DNA from 3 places in the Micromonospora sp. IBHARD003 genome. Region 1 is predicted to be linked to each of the others. Evidence: predicted binding sites of a transcription regulator. Region 1 holds the regulator's gene; each other region holds the start of a gene.
The links. Region 1 encodes HrcA, which represses chaperone genes, less so after heat shock. Its sites were predicted from a motif close to GGTTNGCACNCTCNNNNNGAGNGTGCNAACC; they were not measured.
Positions count from the first base shown of each region.

Region 2: groES (co-chaperone GroES) is a predicted target of HrcA. The motif match lies at 1,804-1,834, and genes of this name have one in related genera.
Region 3: groL (chaperonin GroEL) is a predicted target of HrcA. The motif match lies at 1,499-1,529, and genes of this name have one in related genera.

Region 1 is NZ_JBWBBX010000001.1:2,770,535-2,774,811, reverse strand. It holds gene ACTWOL_RS12480 (DUF3097 domain-containing protein) at 1-253, opposite strand, end outside; gene ACTWOL_RS12475 (MBL fold metallo-hydrolase) at 264-995, opposite strand; gene hrcA (heat-inducible transcriptional repressor HrcA) at 1,197-2,213, shown strand; gene dnaJ (molecular chaperone DnaJ) at 2,214-3,350, shown strand; gene ACTWOL_RS12460 (nitronate monooxygenase) at 3,565-4,277, shown strand, end outside.
Region 2 is NZ_JBWBBX010000001.1:5,049,940-5,054,216, forward strand. It holds gene ACTWOL_RS22555 (class I SAM-dependent methyltransferase) at 1-527, opposite strand, end outside; gene ACTWOL_RS22560 (polysaccharide deacetylase family protein) at 820-1,542, shown strand; gene groES (co-chaperone GroES) at 1,932-2,240, shown strand; gene groL (chaperonin GroEL) at 2,410-4,032, shown strand; gene ACTWOL_RS22575 (ester cyclase) at 4,250-4,277, opposite strand, start outside.
Region 3 is NZ_JBWBBX010000001.1:3,855,021-3,859,297, reverse strand. It holds gene thrC (threonine synthase) at 1-295, shown strand, start outside; gene ACTWOL_RS17075 (MoaD/ThiS family protein) at 292-567, shown strand; gene ACTWOL_RS17070 (cold-shock protein) at 1,063-1,266, shown strand; gene groL (chaperonin GroEL) at 1,683-3,305, shown strand; gene ACTWOL_RS17060 (hypothetical protein) at 3,485-4,277, opposite strand, start outside.

The DNA.
Region 1 (4,277 bases):
CCGGCGCGCCGGAGGCCGGCCGGACCAGTGTGACCACCCGGCCCTCGAGCAGGAACCCGCGCGGCTCCAGCGGGAAGACCCGGTGCTTGCCGAAGCGGTCCTCCAGGGTCACCGTCCCCGCCTCGCAGCGGATCACCGCGCCGCAGAAGCCCGTCGCGACCTCCTCGACGACCAGGTCGGGCTCGGCCGCGACCTCGGGCACCGGGGCGGACCGCTTCCAGGGAGGCGTCAGATCGGGGCTGTAGCTGCGCATTGGGCAGACGCTACGACACCCCGAACCGCCGTGCCAGCTCATCGCGTTGGGCGCGCACGAAAGCCGCGTCCACCACGGCCCCGTGACCCGGTACGTACCGCGCGTCGTCCCCGCCCAGCGCGAGCAGCCGGTCCAGAGCCGCGGGCCACCGGGAGGGAATGGCGTCCCGCCCTGCCTGCGGATCCCCCGACTCCTCGACCAGATCGCCGCACAGGACGACCTCCGGGCCGCCGGCCGTGCCCGGCACGAGCACGACGAGGTCGTGGCCGGTGTGACCGGGTCCGGCGTTCGCCAGCAGCACCTGGCGGCCGCCGAGGTCCAGGGTCCACTCGCCGCTCACGACATGCCGCGGCACCACCAGCAGATCCGTGGCCTGGACGGCGTCGGCGGGGGCCATTCCGTGGCGGATGGCGTCGTCCCGCAGCGCGTCCCGTTCCCGCTGCAGCAGCCGGTCGACCCCCACCGCGCCGTACACCTGTGCCGCCGAGAACGCCGCCGTGCCGAGCACATGGTCGAAGTGGGGGTGGCTGAGGGCGATATGCGTCACACGCCGTCCCCCGAGGAGGGTCTGGATCTGTGTGCGCAGTTCTGCGCCCTCACGCAGCGTCGAGCCGGTGTCGAACAGGAGCACAGCGTCGTCCCCGACCACCACGGCGGCCGTGGCGTCCCATACCGGCAGGCGCCGGCGGCCGACCCCCTCGGCGACGCGCTCCCAGCCGAAGTCTTCCCAACTGACGTCCATACGGCGACGCTATCCCGGTGTACCCGGGGACGTCCCGGCGTGCTCACGGTGCGTTGTCGTGACCGGTTCGCCGTCCGGTCGCCCTTGCTAGGGGTATACCTCGCGGCCGTACACTTGCCGGGGGGACTCTGGCACTCCGACATGGTGAGTGCCAGATCACACCGACCGACCCACCGATGAACCGAGCTGGAGGTGCGCACGATGCTCAGCGAACGCAGACTCGAGGTCCTGCGCGCCATCGTCCAGGACTACGTCGGCACGGAGGAGCCCGTCGGTTCCAAGGCCCTCACCGAGCGTCACCAGCTGGGCGTCTCACCGGCCACCGTGCGCAACGACATGGCCGTACTGGAGGACGAGGGCTATATCGCCCAGCCCCACACCAGCGCCGGCCGGATCCCCACGGACAAGGGCTATCGCCTGTTCGTGGACAGGCTCGCCGGCGTCAAGCCGCTGTCGTCCCCCGAACGGCGGGCCATCCAGAACTTCCTCGACGGCGCCGTGGACCTCGACGACGTGGTGGCCCGCACGGTGCGGCTGCTGGCGCAGCTCACCCGGCAGGTCGCCGTCGTCCAGTACCCGTCGCTGACCCGCTCGACGGTGCGGCACGTGGAGCTGCTGGCTCTCGCCCCGGCACGGCTGATGCTGGTCCTGATCACGGACACCGGACGGGTCGAGCAGCGGCACGTGGACTGCCCGGCGCCGTTCTCCGACACCTCGCTGGCGGATCTGCGGGCCCGGCTGAACAGCCGGGTCGTCGGCCGGCGCTTCACCGATGTGCCGCAGCTGGTGCAGGACCTTCCGGAGTCCTTCGTCCCGGAGGACCGCGCCACCGTCTCCGCGGTGCTGTCGACGCTGCTCGAAACCCTTGTCGAGGAGACCGAGGAGCGGCTGATGATCGGCGGCACCGCCAATCTGACGCGCTTCTCGCACGACTTCCCCCTCACCATCCGGCCCGTCCTGGAGGCGCTGGAGGAGCAGGTGGTGCTGCTCAAGCTGCTCGGTGAGGCGAAGGACTCAGGTATGACGGTCCGGATCGGGCACGAGATCGCCCACGAGGGCCTCAACTCCACGTCCGTGGTCGCTGTCGGCTACGGTTCGGGCGACGAGGCTGTCGCCAAACTCGGCGTGGTCGGACCGACCCGCATGGACTACCCCGGAACGATGGGAGCGGTACGCGCAGTGGCACGTTACGTCGGACAGATCCTGGCGGAGTCGTAAGTGGCCACGGACTACTACGCCGTACTCGGCGTGCGCCGCGACGCATCGCAGGACGAGATCAAGAAGGCCTTCCGGCGACTGGCGCGTGAGCTCCACCCGGATGTGAACCCGGATCCGAAGACGCAGGAGCGCTTCAAGGAGATCAACGCCGCGTACGAGGTGCTCTCGGACCCGCAGAAGAAGCAGGTCTACGACCTCGGCGGCGACCCGCTGTCCGCATCGGGCGGCGGCGGCGCCGGTGGCTTCGGCGCGGGCGGCTTCGGGAACTTCTCGGACATCATGGACGCCTTCTTCGGTACGGCGTCCCAGCGCGGGCCGCGATCGCGGACCCGGCGCGGCCAGGACGCGATGATCCGGCTGGAGGTCGAGCTCAGCGAGTCGGCCTTCGGCACGACGAAGGACATCCAGGTCGACACGGCCGTCGTGTGCACGACCTGCTCCGGTGAGGGCGCGGCGCCCGGTACGTCGGCGCAGACGTGTGACATGTGCCGCGGCCGCGGTGAGGTCTCACAGGTCACCCGGTCCTTCCTGGGCCAGGTCATGACCTCGCGCCCCTGTCCCCAGTGCCAGGGTTTCGGCACCGTCGTCCCGACCCCGTGCCCGGAGTGCGCGGGCGACGGGCGGGTGCGCTCCCGCCGCACGCTCACCGTGAAGATCCCGGCGGGCGTCGACAACGGCACCCGGATCCAGCTCGCGGGCGAGGGCGAGGTCGGCCCCGGCGGCGGCCCCGCCGGCGATCTGTACGTCGAGATCCACGAACTGCCGCATCCGGTCTTCCAGCGCCGCGGTGACGATCTCCACTGCACGGTGACCATCCCGATGACGGCGGGCGCGCTCGGCACCAAGGTGCCGCTGGAGACGCTGGACGGCATGGAGGAGGTCGACATCCGCCCTGGGACCCAGTCCGGGCAGTCGATCCCGCTGCACGGCCGCGGTGTCACGCATCTGCGCGGCGGCGGCCGCGGAGACCTCATCGTCCACGTCGAGGTGCAGACCCCGTCGAAGCTGGACCCGGAGCAGGAGAGGCTGCTGCGGGAGCTGGCGAAGCTGCGCGGCGAGGAACGGCCCGTGGGGCAGTTCCAGCCGGGCCAGCAGGGGCTGTTCTCCCGGCTGAAGGACGCCTTCAACGGTCGCTGAGGCGCCCGTACGGCTGTGGCGAAGAACGATTCCCGGCCCTGGCGGTTCGGTGCGGATGATCCGCGCACGGACCGCCAAGGCCGGGTACGGCATAGCCCCTGCACCCCTGGGATACCGCGCCCCGGACAGGACCTGGCCGGACTCCCGGACGTCCCGGTGGTCGCCCGGGGCCGCGGGATTCGGACACGGCGCCCGGACGTGGCACCATGCGGGCATGCCCTCCCCGCTGACCGATCTCTGCCGCTATCCGATCGTGCAGGCCCCCATGGCGGGCGGTGCCTCCTGCCCGGATCTGGCTGCTGCCGTCTGCGAGGCGGGCGGTCTGGGGTTCCTCGCCGCCGGGTACAAGACCGCGGACGGGATGTACCAGGAGATCAAGCAGCTGAGGGGGCTCACCGGGCGGCCCTTCGGGGTCAACCTGTTCATGCCACAGCCCGCGTACGCCGACGCGGCGGCCGTGGACGTCTACCGGCAGCAGGTCGCGGGTGAGCAGACCTGGTACGAGACACCGCTCGGCGACCCGGATTCCGGACGGGACGACGGGTACGAAGCCAAACTCGCCATCCTGCGCGACGACCCCGTACCGCTGGTGTCCTTCACCTTCGGCTGCCCGTCCAAGGCCACCGTCGCCGCCTTCAGGCGCGCCGGCACGCTCACCGTCGTCACGGTCACCACACCCGAGGAAGCCCAGGCCGCCCAGCTCGCGGGCGCCGACGCCCTCTGTGTGCAGGGTGCCGAGGCCGGAGGGCACCACGGCACCCACCGCGACGACCCCTCCGCCGACGGCTCGGCCATCGGACTGCTCACGCTGCTCGCGCAGATCCGGGAGACCGTGCGGCTCCCGCTGATCGCGACCGGGGGACTGATGCGCGGCGGCCAGATCGCCGCGGTCCTCGCAGCGGGGGCCGACGCGGCCCAGCTCGGCAC
Region 2 (4,277 bases), 2.3 Mb from region 1:
CTGGCGGGGTCGATGAACAGCGACTCCGCGCCGTTCAGGTCGTACTCCATGACGTCCGCGCAGCTGACCGTGATCAGGGGTGTCCCCTCCACCACCGTGCACACGTTGAGCAGGGCGGCCTCGGCGGTCAGCGGGTCCCGGTCGACCGCGTCCACGACGAAGCCCTCGCGGGCGAGGGCGATCGCGTCGCCGCCGATGCCGCAGCACAGATCGGTGACCTGGGCCGGGCCGATGTCCCGGAACCGCCCGGCCCGGTAGGCGGCGACCGAGCGGCGGGTGGCCTGCTCGACCCCGTTCGGCGTGAAGTACATCCGGTACGCGTCGTCGGCGCCGAACTTGGCCACCGCTCGCTGCCGCAGCCGCGCCTGGGTGAGCGCAGCCGAGACCAGCTCGGCCGGGTGGTCGCGGCGCAAGCGGGTCGCCACGGCCAGTTCCCGTGCCGGGTCGTAGTTGCGAAGAGCGGTCAGCAGGGCCTGCCCTTCGGTGCCGAGCAGCGGTCCGAGATGGGGGAAGGAGACGTCGTCCACCCGGCCATTGTCGGCCAGTCGGGGGATGGTGCCGCGCCCGGCGGCGGTGTCGGGCGCCCGCCGGCGCGCGGCGCTGACAGGATGCGGCGCCATGGGGCCTGTACGACAAAACGTAAAAACGAGAAATGGGTGGCGGGGCTGGTTGCTGGTACTGACCGCTCTGCTCGTCGCCGCGGTCGGCGGGAACTGTACGGGCGGGTCCGCGGGCCCCGACGGCTCGCGGAGCCCCGGGGGCTCCGACCCGCACGGAGCCGCGGGCCCGGGCGGGGCTCCCGGGTCCCGTGCGGAGCGCATGGGGTCCGGGCCCCGGGCCGCGGCCGCGCGGCACTGGGATCTCGGCATGGTCCCGCTGCCCGCGCCCCCGCCACCGGACAGGAAGCCGGAGATCACCACACGCGAGGGCTTCGAGGTCGACGACCCCGAGGGCCTCCCGCCCGTCTTCACCACCGTGCCCACCAAGGACAAGGTCGTCTTCCTCACGATCGACGACGGCGCCGAGAAGGACCCCGCGCTGACGCGGATGATGAACGACCTGGAGATTCCGTACAGCGCGTTCCTCACCGACTACCTGGTGCGCGACAACTACGCGTACTTCGGGAGGATGCAGGACCGCGGCGTGGTGCTGAACAACCACACCCTCACGCACCGGTATCTGCGCGGGCTTCCGTATCCCGTCCAGCGCAGGGAGATCTGCGGGCAGCAGGCGCGCATCGAGGAGCACTTCGGCGAGCGGCCCCGGCTCTTCAGGCCGCCGTACGGCGCCTACGACCGGAACACGCTGCGGGCGGCGAGGTCGTGCGGGATCGAGGCCGTGCCGCTCTGGGCCGCGGAGGCGTTCCCGGACCGCATGGAGTGGCGGGAGGCGGACCGGGATCTGCACCCCGGAGACATCATCCTGACGCACTTCCGCGGCGAGGCGGAGTGGAAGGCCCGGATGCCCGAACTCATCCGGGAGGTCATGCGGGTCATCACCGCGAAGGGGTACGCCGTGGCGCGCCTGGAGGACTATGTGTGAGCGGACCTTCCGGCCGGGGTCCCGGGGTCCGTTCGTGCGACTCGGTCACGTCCTGTCGGCCCGGACGGACCTGGCGCCGTCCGGGTGGTCGGTCGCGGTCGCTGCGGCGCGGTGGGCGCCGCCTGCCGGCCGTTCACACGCCCGGGCGCCCGGGCGGAACGCGACGGCGTGTTCGTCCGTTGTCCGCACCGGAAACGAACCGCCACACGGGGCGGATTGGCACTCCGCTTGACCGAGTGCTAATCGCAGTCATAGTCTCGGCTCTGGCACTCCCCACAGGAGAGTGCCAACACAGCGACGGGCAGGTCCGGCACCCGCGACGACGGATCGACCTGGTCGCCACCTCAGACAGTAAACCCCGTGAGATCTCCGAAGGGGGAGGTCGGATCGTGACGACCACCAGCTCCAAGGTTGCCATCAAGCCGCTCGAGGACCGCATTGTGGTCCAGCCGCTCGACGCCGAGCAGACCACGGCCTCTGGCCTGGTCATCCCGGACACTGCTAAGGAGAAGCCCCAGGAGGGCGTCGTCCTGGCCGTCGGCCCGGGTCGCTTCGAGAACGGCGAGCGCCTGCCGCTCGACGTCAAGACCGGCGATGTCGTGCTCTACAGCAAGTACGGCGGCACCGAGGTGAAGTACAACGGCGAGGAGTACCTCGTCCTCTCGGCCCGCGACGTGCTCGCGATCGTCGAGAAGTAGGTCGGTCGTCCGGGGGTGTCCCCGGATGACCCGCACCAGCAGGTTTGCTTGAGCCGCGCCCTGGCCCCCGTGTCTGAGAAGCCGGGTCGCCGGGGCGCGGTTCGTTTTTCGCGATGGCGGCTGTCCCGCAGGCAGCCGAGGATCGCAACGAGAGGACTTGAGAAGCTCCATGGCGAAGATCCTGAAGTTCGACGAGGACGCCCGTCGCGCCCTTGAGCGCGGCGTCAACAAGCTCGCCGACACGGTCAAGGTGACGATCGGCCCCAAGGGCCGCAACGTCGTGATCGACAAGAAGTTCGGTGCGCCCACCATCACCAACGACGGTGTCACGATCGCCCGTGAGGTCGAGATCGAGGACCCGTACGAGAACCTCGGCGCCCAGCTGGTGAAGGAGGTGGCGACCAAGACCAACGACATCGCGGGTGACGGCACCACCACCGCCACCGTGCTCGCCCAGGCGCTGGTCCGCGAGGGTCTGCGCAACGTCGCCGCCGGTGCCTCCCCGGCCGCCCTGAAGAAGGGCATCGACGCCGCGGTCAAGGCCGTCTCCGACGAGCTGATCGCCACCGCGCGTCCGATCGAGGAGAAGTCCGACATCGCCGCCGTCGCCGCGCTGTCCGCCCAGGACCAGCAGGTCGGCGAGCTCATCGCCGAGGCGATGGACAAGGTCGGCAAGGACGGTGTCATCACCGTCGAGGAGTCCAACACCTTCGGTCTGGAGCTGGACTTCACCGAGGGCATGGCCTTCGACAAGGGTTACCTGTCGCCGTACATGGTGACCGACCCGGAGCGTATGGAGGCCGTCCTCGACGACCCGTACATCCTGATCAACCAGGGCAAGATCTCCGCGATCACGGACCTGTTGCCGCTCCTCGAGAAGATCATCCAGGCCGGTGCCTCCAAGCCGCTGCTGATCATCGCCGAGGACGTCGAGGGCGAGGCCCTGTCCACCCTGGTCGTCAACAAGATCCGCGGCACCTTCAACGCGGTCGCGGTCAAGGCCCCCGGCTTCGGTGACCGTCGCAAGGCGATGCTCCAGGACATGGCCACCCTCACCGGTGCCACCGTCATCGCCGAGGAGGTCGGCCTCAAGCTCGACCAGGCCGGTCTGGACGTGCTGGGCTCCGCCCGCCGCATCACCATCACCAAGGACGACACCACGATCGTCGACGGCGGTGGCAAGAGCGAGGACGTGGCAGGCCGCGTCGCGCAGATCAAGGCCGAGATCGAGACCACGGACTCCGACTGGGACCGCGAGAAGCTCCAGGAGCGCCTCGCGAAGCTGGCCGGCGGCGTGTGCGTGATCAAGGTCGGCGCCGCCACCGAGGTGGAGCTGAAGGAGAAGAAGCACCGTCTCGAGGACGCCATCTCCGCGACCCGCGCCGCGGTCGAGGAGGGCATCGTCTCCGGCGGTGGCTCCGCGCTGGTCCACGCCGTCAAGGTGCTCGAGGGCAACCTCGGCAAGGCCGGCGACGAGGCCACCGGTGTCGCGGTCGTGCGCCGCGCCGCCGTCGAGCCGCTGCGCTGGATCGCCGAGAACGCCGGCCTCGAGGGCTACGTCATCACCGCGAAGGTGGCGGAGCTGGAGAAGGGTCAGGGCTTCAACGCCGCGACCGGCGAGTACGGCGACCTGGTGAAGGCCGGCGTCATCGACCCGGTCAAGGTCACGCGCTCCGCCCTGGAGAACGCCGCGTCGATCGCCTCCCTGCTGCTCACCACCGAGACCCTCGTGGTGGAGAAGAAGGAAGAGGAGCCGGCGGATGCGGGCCACGGCCACGGTCACTCCCACTGAGCTCCCGGGGCCACCGGGCCCCGCTGAGTTCCTGGGGCCCTGAGCTCCCGGGGCGCTGAACGCCCCGTGCTCCGGACCCTCCGAGCTGCGCCGTCCCCAGGGACGGAGGAGCCCCCCGTTCCCTCTCCGGGAGCGGGGGGCTCCGTCGTGCGCGGCGGGGTCGGGTCCGTGGGGTCCGCCGTGCGGGCGGGGCGGTCCGTGATGTCCCGGGTACGGACTACATCTCGAGTACGCCGAGCCGGCCC
Region 3 (4,277 bases), 1.1 Mb from region 1:
GGACATCTGCCGTCGCACGGGCGGTGCCGTCGAGGACGTCACGGACGAGCAGATCGTGGACGCGATCAAGCTGCTGGCCCGCACCGAGGGCATCTTCACCGAGACCGCCGGCGGGACCACCCTCGGCGTGGCGAAGAAGCTGATCGAGGCCGGAGTCATCGACCCGTCCCTCACGACCGTGGTCGTCAACACGGGTGACGGCCTGAAGACCCTGGACGCGGTGGCCCCCACGACGGGAATGACCGCGGTCATCCGCCCCACCCTGGACTCCTTCCGAGAGGCTGGCCTCGCATGAGCGTCAACGTCCGCATCCCCACCATCCTGCGCACCTACACCGGTGGTCAGGCCGAGGTATCGGCGGAGGGCGCGACCCTCGCGGAGGTCATTGCCGACCTGGAGAAGAACCACACCGGTATCGCCGCCCGCGTCCTGGACGACCAGGGCAAGCTGCGCCGCTTCGTGAACGTCTACGTCAACGACGACGACGTCCGCTTCGAGCAGGGCCTGGAGACGGCGACGCCGGACGGCGCGGGCGTCTCGATCATCCCCGCCGTCGCCGGCGGCTGAGCCCCGCCCGAGTGGTCCGTTCGGTCCGTATTCGGGCGCCGTACTGACCCTGGATCCAGCACGTTCCGTCACCCGGAATGTCCCCTCCGCAAGCTCTGCGGAGGGGGCAATTCCGCTGTTGCGGTCGCGGTAGAGTTGGGGACGTTCCTCTTCGCTGTTTGTGCCGCGGGCATATGAGAATGCGTCCGCGCGCGACAAGAAACAGCCAAAGTGTTCGAGCTATTTGCGCGTTTTGTGCGCTTTGCCCGGCCCGACTTGCCCGGCGTTGCTCGGAGTTGGGCCGAAATTTCCGATCGGCCATGCTCAGATTTCTCGTCCGATTGACCTGTTGCAGAGGGCAGTTGGACAGATACATTCAGCCGCGGTCGACGCGTTCCGGCGCCGTTCATGAAGGTCTTCCGCGCCTCCAGAGCACGGGAAATCTTCGTGGGCGAGGTCTGACCCGGGTCCGCGAAGTGCGGTCCTGTGCAAGGGCCAGTAATAGGGGAGTTAGGCATGGCTCAGGGCACCGTCAAGTGGTTCAACGCGGAGAAGGGGTACGGCTTCATCGCGGTCGACGGTGGTGCGGATGTTTTCGTCCACTACAGCGCGATCCAGATGGACGGTTACCGCACCCTGGAGGAGGGCCAGCGGGTCGAGTTCGAGATCTCGCAGGGCCAGAAGGGGCCGCAGGCGGACATGGTCCGCGTAGCCGGCTGAGCGCCGACTGACTGCAGCAACGCTACGGAGGGCCCGTGCCAGGGGTGCGGGCCCTCCGTGCTGCCTGGGTAAGGGGCCTGCCGGGCTTCGCCGGGGTGCGGAGGCTTCTTCGAAGCCGCTTGCGTCCACCCCTTCCCCTGCCTTCGGCGGGGAGGCCCCAGCCGACCGCCACCCCTCATCGAGGCTTCTTCGAAGCCGCTTGCACTCTCGGGGTCCGAGTGCTAATCATTGGCGTTAGCACTCTCCGAGTGAGAGTGACAACGAGGACCGGGTCGGTGAGGTCCGCAGGCCGTGTGGGGCAAGGAACCGCAAGGCATGCAGGCCGTCCGTCGCGGGCACCAGCGCGGTCCAGAAGCATCCTCCCCCGTAGCCCTGCGGGCACGGGGGGACCCCCAAGTCCTGGAGGACCACTTCACATGGCCAAGATCATCGCGTTCGACGAGGAGGCACGGCGCGGTCTCGAGCGCGGGATGAACCAGCTCGCCGACGCCGTCAAGGTCACCCTTGGCCCCAAGGGCCGGAACGTCGTCCTCGAGAAGAAGTGGGGCGCCCCCACGATCACCAACGATGGTGTCTCCATCGCCAAGGAGATCGAGCTCGAGGACCCGTACGAGAAGATCGGCGCCGAGCTGGTCAAGGAAGTCGCCAAGAAGACGGACGACGTCGCCGGTGACGGTACGACCACCGCGACCGTCCTCGCCCAGGCGCTCGTCCGCGAGGGCCTGCGCAACGTGGCGGCCGGCGCCAACCCGATGGCTCTGAAGCGCGGTATCGAGAAGGCCGTCGAGGCCGTCTCCGGCGCGCTGCTCGACCAGGCCAAGGAGGTCGAGACCAAGGAGCAGATCGCCTCCACCGCCTCCATCTCCGCCGCCGACACCCAGATCGGCGAGCTCATCGCCGAGGCGATGGACAAGGTCGGCAAGGAAGGCGTCATCACCGTCGAGGAGTCCCAGACCTTCGGTCTGGAGCTTGAGCTCACCGAGGGTATGCGCTTCGACAAGGGCTACATCTCGGCGTACTTCGCCACCGACATGGAGCGTATGGAGGCCTCCCTCGAGGACCCGTACATCCTGATCGTCAACTCCAAGGTCTCCTCGGTGAAGGACCTGCTCCCGCTGCTGGAGAAGGTCATGCAGTCGGGCAAGCCGCTGCTGATCATCGCCGAGGACGTCGAGGGCGAGGCCCTGTCGACCCTGGTCGTCAACAAGATCCGCGGCACCTTCAAGTCCGTTGCCGTCAAGGCCCCGGGCTTCGGCGACCGCCGCAAGGCCATGCTCGGTGACATCGCCATCCTCACCGGTGGCACGGTCATCTCCGAGGAGGTCGGCCTCAAGCTGGAGAACGCCGGTCTGGACCTGCTCGGCCGCGCCCGCAAGGTCGTCATCACCAAGGACGAGACCACGATCGTCGACGGTTCCGGTGACAGCGACCAGGTTCAGGGCCGCGTCAACCAGATCCGCGCCGAGATCGAGAACTCGGACTCGGACTACGACCGCGAGAAGCTCCAGGAGCGCCTCGCGAAGCTGGCCGGCGGCGTGGCCGTCATCAAGGCCGGTGCCGCGACCGAGGTCGAGCTCAAGGAGCGCAAGCACCGCATCGAGGACGCCGTCCGCAACGCGAAGGCCGCCGTCGAGGAGGGCATCGTCGCCGGTGGTGGCGTGGCCCTGCTGCAGGCCGCCCAGGTCTTCGAGAAGCTGGAGCTCGAGGGCGACGAGGCCACCGGTGCCGCCGCCGTCAAGCTGGCGCTCGAGGCCCCGCTGAAGCAGATCGCCGTCAACGCCGGCCTCGAGGGCGGTGTCGTGGTGGAGAAGGTGCGCAACCTGACCCCGGGCCACGGTCTGAACGCCGCGACCGGCGAATACGTCGACCTGGTCGCCGAGGGCATCATCGACCCGGCGAAGGTGACCCGTTCCGCGCTGCAGAACGCCGCCTCCATCGCCGCGCTGTTCCTCACCACCGAGGCCGTCATCGCCGACAAGCCGGAGAAGGCCGCCGCGGCCGCCCCGGGTGGCATGCCGGGCGGTGACATGGACTTCTGATCGACCATTGGTTGATCGACCGTCCTGATACCGAGGGCGGCACCCCCTCCAAGGGGGTGCCGCCCTCGTGTGTTTCTCCTGTTGTCCGCGCGCCGGCGCGGCTGCCCGTCGACGCGATCGCGCGATCACGCCCGACAGCGCGACCGCCCGATCACGCCGACCTCAGCGCACACGGACACTCAGCGCACGTCGACGAAGTCGCCCGTGGCCGTCGAGTTGAAGTGCGTCGCGTCACCGAAGTAGCGGAGCAGCCAGATCCCGTCCCTGCCCGCGGTGCCCTTGAGCGCGGCCTTTCCGGCGGCGTCGGTCTTGCCCGAGCGGACCAGGGAGAAGCGTGGCGCGCCCGTCGCACGGAACCACAGTTGCACCGGCTGGCCCGGGTACGCCTTCCACGTCCCGGCGGTGTACTGCTGGAGCGTGCCGGTCACGGTGACCGTCGCGCCCTTCTTGACCGGCTCCGGGGCGGCGTTCACGTTCAGCACCCGGGTCGCGGTGCGGGTCAGCTTCGCCACCGGGCCGAAGCTCTCCACGAACCGGTCGTTGGTGAGGTGGTGCACCCGGTAGTGGCCGCCGGTGCTGACCGCGGTCAGTGTGAAGAGCGGGTACATGGACGAAGCCGTGGCGGTGGCGATCTTCTTCCAGCCCGTCTTGCCGTCCGCCGAGTGCTCCAGCTGGACCGGCTCGAGGTCGAACGAGTCCGTGCGGTCGTAGGTGTTGCGGAACGTGCCGGTGACGGTGACCAGGCCGTCGGCCCGGATCGACGACTGGACGCCGTCGATCCTGGACTCGGTGGGCATCGCCAGCGGCCCCGCGGCGGAGCCCCTGAGGAACCCGTCCTGCGGTGCGGCCGTCCAGCCGCTCAGCCGGATGCCCGGGGTGGCCGTGAGCTTCGCGGTGAAGCGGCCGTCCGTATCGGTCGTGACCGTACGGCCCCAGCCCGTCCCGCGGTCCTCGTAGCCCAGGCTGACCCGC